2 regions of the Kitasatospora gansuensis genome follow, and region 2 is predicted to be linked to the other one. Evidence: riboswitches for the same ligand, from Rfam matches in the RefSeq annotation. Region 2 holds a riboswitch; the other holds the start of a gene.

Region 1 (4,412 bases), 4.4 Mb from region 2:
AGCAAGGGAGTTGCAGGACCGGGTTGGCCGAACCCTTGAACCGCTTTGGGCAGACTCTCTGCCATTCGGGTTGTCGCACGCCAGACCTGACAACCGAAGGATGCCCAACTGTGATCTGTCTGCATGCACTCGTGATCTTGCCGAATAGCGCTCTTCACACGGCTGTTACATGTCTGTCAAGATGCGTGCAGATGAACAAACCGGACGTACCCCAACTACCCCTTCGGAGCAGGGGGGTTCACTGCCAGGGCTGGTGCGGCCAGTACCCCTGGGCCGGGTAGGGGCGGGCCTCCCGATCGAAGAACGGGCGGGCGAAGGCGCGCATCCACATCGCCACCGGGTCCCACTCGTCAGCCAGCACCACCGTCGAGACCGGCAGCCCGGCCGGGATCTGCGGCACCGCCCGGTGCACCAGCGCCCGGGCCGCCTCGACGGCGGGCGGCGAGGTGTCGTACAGGTCGAGACCGATCGCCAGGTAGGGCTCACCGAGAGCCGGGCGCACCCAGGCCTGCCGGAGCGCCCGGACCGGGCGCACCTCGGCCGCCTCGCGCTGCAACTGGGCGTAGAACTGCGGTGCCTGGACCACCGGGTCGGTCAGCTGGAGCGGCCCGGCCGGCAGCCGGTCCAGGCCGGCCGCGATCCGCCGCAGGTCGGCCCAGGGCACACCGACCCCGCCGCCGGGCACGTGCGGGTTGAGCCACAGGCCCCAGCGCGTCCGGTACAGGGCGTTGGCGATCTCCGGTCCGGAGATCACCTCGTGACTTCGGGCCCAGCCGCTCGCGGCCAGCTGCTCGGGCGAGGTGACGGCGGGGGCGTAGCCGTGGCCGCCGAGCTCCATGTTCCCGTACTGGGCGTCCGGGCTGCCGGGGGTGCCGTGCCAGAGCAGCATCCAGACCCGGCCCTCGGCCAGCGCGTACAGCAGCCGCTCGTAGGCGTCGAAGCGGTCGGGCGCGACCTCGCCGAGGGCGCGCTCGATCGCGCCGTCTGCCGTCGCTCCCGCGCTCATGCCTCGCTCCGCCCGTTTCCGCCCGTCTCGCCCTGGGCTCCGAGCGAAGCCTATTGGCCCGCCCGGACAGCCGTCATACCGCCGCCCCGTACCGGCGGGTCCCCCGCCGGCTCAGCCCGCGACCGCCCCGGACCTGACGTAGAAGGGACGTACCCGGGTGAGCATCCACTCCACCACCGGATCGGCCACCAGATCCAGCAGCACCAGGTGGACGCCCCACGGCGGCGGGGTGGTTCCGAGCGCCCGGCCGAGCGCCTCGTTCACCTGCCCCGGATCGGCCGGCCAGCCGGCGTCCAGCTGCACCCCGATGAACAGCACCGGCGTGTCCCGCTCCACCCCGGCCAGCGCCCGACGGGCCGTCAGCACTCCCGGCAGCTCGGCGAGTTCGGTGATCGCGGCGCCCAGGAAGGCGTACGGCTCCTCGGCCGGCTCCGGCTCCCGCAGCGCCACCCGCGCACCGTCCGGCTGCTGCTCCCAGCGCTCGCCCTGCGGCCCGCGGCGCAGCTCGCCGACCCCCTCCGGAGGCACCGGGATCCCCACCGGCGCCTCCGGGTTGACCGCGATGCCGACCCCGAGCGGCAGCCCGCGGGCGAACTCCCAGGCCGGGGCGATCGCGAAGGCCAGACCCGGCGCGTGCCGCAGGAAGGTCTCCTGCGAGGAGAACACCGGGACGTACGGCGAGCCCGCCAGTTCGATCGTGGGCAGATCGAGACCGCTGCCCTGTGGGTCCGCCCCGGCCGGCAGCGGGATCCAGATCTGACTGCGGGCCAGCACCTCGATCACCCGGGGCGTCGCGCCCGGGTCGCCGAGCGCGGCGGTCAGCACCTGCTCCAGCTCGTTGACCGGCCAGCTGCCGCCGGGCGGCGCGGTGCCCGGCTCCGCCCATGCCTGCGCCCCTGTGTCGCCCGCCGGGTACCCCATCGCCCCTGCTACCGCCCCTCTATGTCTTTGCTGCCAAGAGCGTAGGGCCTGTCTGCCGATTCCCGTCGGATCAGGCCGGGTCGTTCGGTGCGTGCGCTCGGCGTGCGGCCGGGGCGGCCTCGTAGCGGAGCTACTTGGTCGTTTCGGCCGTGCGGCGAGCGTGCGTGCCGGGCGGGCCGGCCCCGACGGGAATCGGCAGACAGGCCCTCGGCCCGGCCCCCTCTCCCCTTGGGGCGTCGACTCGTGCCATGATGACCCCGCCCACAACTTCACACTGGCCGCTCGAACCCGCGCGGGAGAGTCCGGACTGCCCTCGTGGCACAGGCCGGCGCCGAAGGAGCAAGTCCTCCCCGGAATCTCTCAGGCACCCCTACCGCCCGGGCGAGGCAGATCTGGAAAGTGGACACGGCCGCGCCGTGCGCCCACCCACGGTGCAAGCCGCCATCCTTGGATGTGCGGTGAAGCTCTCAGGTTGTGACGACAGACGGGGAGACTCCACCCCCGCATGCCCGTTTGCTGCCAAGGAGTCCAGTCACCATGTCCCCTCGCCTCACCGCGCTCGACGCGCTGCACCGCTCGCTCGGCGCGACCATGACCGACTTCGCCGGCTGGGACATGCCGCTCCGCTACGGCAGCGAGCGTGAGGAACACCTCGCGGTCCGTACCAAGGCGGGTCTCTTCGACCTCTCGCACATGGGCGAGATCACCGTGACGGGCCCTCAGGCCGGTGAACTGCTGGACCACGCGCTGGTCGGCTTCATCTCCGCGCTCGGCGTGCTGCGCGCCCGGTACACCATGATCTGCCGCGAGGACGGCGGCATCCTGGACGACCTGATCGTCTACCGCACCGGCGAGACCGAGTACATGGTGGTCGCCAACGCCTCGAACGCCCAGGTGGTGCTGGACGCGCTGACCGAGCGCGCGGCCGGCTTCGACGCGGTGGTCCGGGACGACCGGGACGCCTACGCGCTGATCGCGGTCCAGGGCCCGGAGGCCAACGGCATCCTGGCCTCGGTCACCGACGCCGACCTGCCCGGCCTCAAGTACTACGCGCTGCTGCCCGCCACCGTCGCGGACCGCGAGGTCTGGCTGGCCCGCACCGGCTACACCGGTGAGGACGGCTTCGAGGTCTTCTGCGCCCCGGCCGACGCCGAGCACCTGTGGAACGCGCTGACCGAGGCCGGCGCCCCGGTCGGCCTGGTCCCGGCCGGCCTGTCCTGCCGCGACACCCTCCGCCTGGAGGCCGGCATGCCGCTGTACGGGCACGAGCTGTCCACCGACCTGACCCCGTTCGACGCCGGTCTGGGCCGGGTGGTGCGCTTCGACAAGACCACCAACGACGGCGAGTTCGTCGGCCGCAAGGCCCTGGAGGCCGCCGCCGCACAGGCCGAGGCCAACCCGCCGCGCAAGCTGGTCGGCCTGGTCTCCGAGGGCAAGCGCGTCCCGCGCGCCGAGTACGACGTCGTCAGCGTCGACGGCACCCCGATCGGGCGGATCACCTCGGGTGCCCCGTCCCCCACCCTGGGCAAGCCGATCGCCATCGCGTACGTGGACGCGGCGCACGCCGCCCCCGGCACCGCGGTGGCCGTCGACGTGCGCGGCAAGCACGAGCCGGTCGAGGTCGTCGCGCTGCCGTTCTACAAGCGCGCCCGCTGAGCCTGACACCCTTTCAGTTCCCGCAGTCCCCCGGTCCGCTCAGCGGACGGCTTCGCCCTACCCTCTTGCGATCCTGGAGAATGACGCCATGAGCAACCCCACGCACCTGCAGTACACCGAGGAGCACGAGTGGCTGACCGAGGCCGTGGACGGTGTCTCGACGGTCGGCATCACCGCGCACGCGGCTGACGCCCTCGGCGACATCGTCTACGTCCAGCTCCCCGAGGTCGGTGACACCGTCACCGCTGGTGAGACCTGTGGCGAGCTCGAGTCGACCAAGTCGGTCAGCGACCTGTACTCCCCCGCCACCGGCGAGATCGTCGAGATCAACCAGGCCGTCATCGACGACCCGGCCTCGGTCAACAGCGACCCGTTCGGCGACGCCTGGCTCTACAAGGTCAAGGTCGAGGCGACCGACAAGCTGCTGTCGGCCGCCGAGTACGACGCCTTCATCAAGGCCTGAACCACTGGTTGACGGGGGGTCGGCCGCAGCGCGGCGGCCGGCTCTCTCCCTTGGTCCATTGCCCGCACCGCCCCACGGGAAGACCCTGACATGACGGTTCTTAACCAGTCCCTGCACGCGCTCGACCCCGAGATCGCCGCCGCGGTCGACGCCGAGCTGCACCGCCAGCAGACCACCCTCGAGATGATCGCCTCCGAGAACTTCGCGCCCGTCGCGGTGATGGAGGCGCAGGGTTCGGTCCTCACCAACAAGTACGCCGAGGGCTACCCCGGCCGCCGCTACTACGGTGGCTGCGAGCACGTCGACGTGGCCGAGCAGATCGCCATCGACCGGGTCAAGGAGCTGTTCGGGGCGGAGTACGCCAAC
Region 2 (4,412 bases):
TGTGCGGGGCGTTGCGCAGCGGGTTGTCGTCCGCCGCCCACTCGCCGTTGCCGACCTTCTCGATCTCCGCGCGGATCTCGATCATGGTCTCGCAGAACCGGTCGATCTCGCCCAGGTCCTCGGACTCGGTCGGCTCGATCATCAGGGTGCCGGCCACCGGGAAGGACATGGTCGGGGCGTGGAAGCCGTAGTCGATCAGGCGCTTGGCGATGTCGTCCACGGTCACCCCCGTCTCCTTGGTGAGCGGACGCAGGTCGATGATGCACTCGTGCGCGACCAGCCCGCCGGGGCCGGTGTAGAGCACCGGGAAGTGCGGGGCGAGCCGCTTGGCGATGTAGTTGGCGTTCAGCACCGCGACCTGGGTGGCGCGCTTGAGGCCCTCGCCGCCCATCAGCCGGACGTACGCCCAGGAGATCGGCAGGATCGCGGCCGAGCCCCACGGGGCGGCCGAGATCGGGCCGACACCGGTGGCCGGGCCCGCCTCGGACTGCAGCGGGTGGTTCGGCAGGTACGGCGCCAGGTGCGAGCGCACCGCGACCGGGCCGACGCCCGGGCCGCCGCCGCCGTGCGGGATGCAGAAGGTCTTGTGCAGGTTCAGGTGCGAGACGTCCGCGCCGAACTTGCCCGGCTTGGCCAGGCCGACCAGGGCGTTCAGGTTGGCGCCGTCCACGTACACCTGGCCGCCGGCCTCGTGCACGAGGGCGCAGATGGTGGTGATCTCGGTCTCGAACACGCCGTGGGTGGACGGGTAGGTGACCATCAGCACCGAGAGCTGGTCGCGGTGCTGCTCGATCTTGGCCTTGAGGTCCTCGACGTCCACGTCACCGTCGGTCAGGGTCTTCACCACGACCACCCGCATGCCGGCCATCACGGCGGAGGCCGCGTTGGTGCCGTGCGCGGAGGCCGGGATCAGGCAGACGTCGCGCTGGGTGTCACCGTTGGCCCGGTGGTAGGCGCGGACCGCCAGCAGACCGGCCAGCTCGCCCTGCGAACCGGCGTTCGGCTGGATGCTGACCGCGTCGTAGCCGGTCACCTCGACCAGCTGCTGCTCCAGCTGCCGGATCAGGGTCAGGAAGCCCGCGGCCTGGTCCACCGGGGCGAACGGGTGCAGCTGGCCGAACTCGGGCCAGGTCACCGGCTCCATCTCGGTGGTCGCGTTGAGCTTCATGGTGCAGGAGCCCAGCGGGATCATGCCGCGGTCCAGCGCGTAGTCCCGGTCGGCGAGGCGGCGCAGGTAGCGCAGCATCGCGGTCTCCGAGCGGTGGCTGTGGAAGACCGGGTGGGTCAGGTACTCGTCCTCGCGCAGCAGGGCGGCGGGCAGCGCGTCGGCGGCCTCGGCGACCTCGGCGGTGACGCCGAAGGCGGCCCAGACGGCGGCCAGGTGCTCCCGGGTGGTGGTCTCGTCACAGGAGATCGAGACCAGGTCCTCGGACGCCTGGAAGACGTTCACGCCGTTCTCGCGGGCGGCGGCGACCACTGCGGCGGCCCGGCCCGGCACCTTGGCGGTGACGGTGTCGAAGAACTGACCGGTGGTCAGCTCGACGCCGCCCGCGCGCAGGCCCTCGGCCAGCGCGGCGGCGTAGCGGTGGGTCCGGCGGGCGATGTCGGCCAGGCCGTCCGGGCCGTGGTAGACCGCGTACATCGAGGCCATCACGGCCAGCAGCACCTGGGCGGTGCAGATGTTGGAGGTGGCCTTCTCGCGGCGGATGTGCTGCTCACGGGTCTGCAGCGCCAGCCGGTACGCGCGGTTGCCGTCGGCGTCCACCGAGACACCGACCAGGCGGCCGGGCAGGCTGCGGGCGTACGCGGCGCGGACCGCCAGGTAGCCGGCGTGCGGGCCGCCGAAGCCCATCGGGACACCGAAGCGCTGCGAGGTGCCGCAGGCGATGTCGGCGCCGAGCGAGCCCGGCGACTTGAGCAGGGTGAGCGCCAGCAGGTCGGCGGCGACCGCGACGATCGCGCCCAGGCCGTGCGCCTGCTCGATCACCGGGGCCAGGTCGCGGACCGCGCCGGAGGCTCCGGGGTACTGGAGCAGCACACCGAAGACGCCGCGCTCGGCCACCTCGGCCGGGATGCCCTCGGACAGGTCGGCGACGACCACCTCGACCCCGGTCGGCTCGGCCCGGGTCTGGATCACCGCGATGGTCTGCGGCAGGGTGTCGGCGTCGACCAGGAAGACCCCGCCCTTGACCTTGCCGACCCGGCGGGCCAGCGCCATCGCCTCGGCGGCGGCCGTGCCCTCGTCGAGCAGCGAGGAGCCGGAGGTGTCCAGGCCGGTCAGGTCGGCGACCACGGTCTGGAAGTTGATCAGGGCCTCCAGCCGGCCCTGCGAGATCTCCGGCTGGTACGGCGTGTAGGCGGTGTACCAGGCCGGGTTCTCCAGCACGTTGCGCAGGATCACCGGCGGGGTGAAGGTGCCGTAGTAGCCCAGGCCGATCATCGGCTGGAGCACCTGGTTGTGGTCCGCCAGCTCGCGCAGCTCGGCGAGCACCTGCGCCTCGCTGCGGCCGGCCGGGAGGCCGAGCGCGGTCAGGCTCTTGATCGCGTCCGGCACGGCGGCGTCGGACAGCTCGTCCAGCGAGCCGTACCCGACCTGCGCCAGCATCTTCTCCTGGGCGGCGGCGTCGGGGCCGATGTGACGGTTCTCGAAGGGGCTTGACTGCTCAAGCTCGGTGAGGGTCGGCTGGGCATTCATGGGGTCGAGGCCTCCTGGTCACGGACCGGCGGGGGCACGCACGCCGGACGGCAACACCACTGTGGGACAGCGGAGCCGGGGACGAACGAGCCCGTCAGGCCTCCCCCTCTGTCATCGATACCTGAGAGCTTCGCCCGCACGCGGCGGCCCGAGGGTCGCACGCCGGCTTGCACCGTCGGTGAGGGTGGGGTCCGTCGGCTCCCTCGCCGTCGGTCCTGCCCTGCTTTCCAGAGTGACCTACCCCGCACGGTACGGATGCCTGAGAGATTCCGGGGAGGGTTTGCTCCTTCGGCGTCCCCGTGACACCACGTGAGCGGTGCGGGGACTCTCCCGAGCGGGCTCGGCAGTCGGGGCCCAGGGTACCAGCGGAGCGCCGGTTGATCACGGGTGCCCTGGGTCACCCCACTGCCCCGGACGGGTGCGTCCGGCTCGCGATCGCCCGTTTGATGGCTTTTCGTGTGAAGTGCGGCCGTCCAGCTCCTTCGGCCGTCCCCTGACGGTGTGTCAACGGGGCTTTCGTACCTGCTGGAGGACAGCGTGCAGACCGACATCGACCCGCGAGACCTGATCGGCCACAAGGCGGTCGACCGGAACGGCGACAAGATCGGCACGGTCGACGAGGTCTACCTGGACGACGCGACCGGCGAGCCCGAGTGGGCCGCCGTCCGCACCGGGATCTTCGGCCGGGACGCCTTCGTCCCGCTCACCACCAGCGAGTTCTCCGGGGACGAGCTCAAGGTGCCGTACGACAAGTCGCTGATCAAGGACTCCCCCGACTTCGGGGTCGGCCAGCACCTCTCCCCCGCCCAGGAGCTCCAGCTCTACCGCTACTACGGCCTGGACGCGGGCGGTGCCGTTCCCCCGGCCGCGGTCGGCAATGGCTCGGGGTCCGGCAAGGACCTCGATTTCGGCACCCTCAGCAAGGAAACCAGCATGAACGCTTCACCCGCCGCCCCGACCGTGGCGGCCGCCCCGATGGCCTTCACCGCCGCCCCCGCGGCCCCGGCCGCCAAGCCGCAGCCGACCACCGTCGCGCCGCCGGCCACCACCGCCACCGACGACCCGACCGTGCCCGGCAACGCGCCGGCCGGGCCGGTGGAGATCACCTGCCGCGAGGAGCGGCTGGACGTCACCACCGAGTGGCACGTGCTGGGGACGGCGAAGCTGCGCAAGTACGTCACCTCCGAGGCGGTCGAGCGGAAGGTGCCGGTGGTGAAGGAGCGGGTCCGGGTGGAGCGGGTGCCGGTCACCGAGTCCGAGCGGGCCGCACTCAGCGAGCAGGAGATCGCCGAGGCGGTCGAGGAGGTGACGCTCCGGGAGGAGCGCCCGGTGGTGCGCAAGTACCTGGCACCGGTCGAGCGGGTCCGCCTGGTGGTCGAGCGGTTCACCGAGGAGGCGGTGATCCGCGAGGAGCTGCGCCGCGAGCAGGTGGAGATCCACGACGACACCACCAACCCGGCCCCCGCACCCGCCGCGACACCGGCTCCGGCGTCCTCGAACGGCACCCAGCTGCGCCCGGAGCCGCTCCGTCCGTCCTGACGCCCCGCCACTTTGCCAAAGCTTCACCAAGCAATATTTGACAGAGTGAAGTATCTGCCGCCATCGTTACTTCAGTTCGTTTACTTTCGTCCACCTGAAGCTCTTCGCACGGGTGGCCCGAACTGGAGGAAATTCCGTGAGGCCGAGCAGCGCGCGCGTGCTCCCCGCCCTGGTGTTG

Evidence for each region. A riboswitch is a leader RNA that binds a small molecule or an ion and turns the genes downstream of it on or off. The one in region 2 is predicted to bind glycine.
Region 1: another riboswitch for glycine. It lies ahead of gcvT (glycine cleavage system aminomethyltransferase GcvT); the one in region 2 lies ahead of gcvP (aminomethyl-transferring glycine dehydrogenase).

Annotation. Positions count from the first base shown of each region.
Region 1 covers NZ_JACHJR010000001.1:2,673,942-2,678,353, forward strand. Annotated here, with positions in the region: gene F4556_RS11640 (enhanced serine sensitivity protein SseB C-terminal domain-containing protein) at 239-1,006, opposite strand; gene F4556_RS11645 (enhanced serine sensitivity protein SseB) at 1,118-1,927, opposite strand; glycine riboswitch at 2,211-2,313, shown strand; gene gcvT (glycine cleavage system aminomethyltransferase GcvT) at 2,465-3,583, shown strand; gene gcvH (glycine cleavage system protein GcvH) at 3,672-4,046, shown strand; gene glyA (serine hydroxymethyltransferase) at 4,137-4,412, shown strand, end outside.
Region 2 covers NZ_JACHJR010000001.1:7,091,109-7,095,520, reverse strand. Annotated here, with positions in the region: gene gcvP (aminomethyl-transferring glycine dehydrogenase) at 1-2,695, opposite strand, end outside; glycine riboswitch at 2,797-2,931, opposite strand; glycine riboswitch at 2,933-3,038, opposite strand; gene F4556_RS31965 (DUF2382 domain-containing protein) at 3,197-4,234, shown strand; gene F4556_RS31960 (MFS transporter) at 4,371-4,412, shown strand, end outside.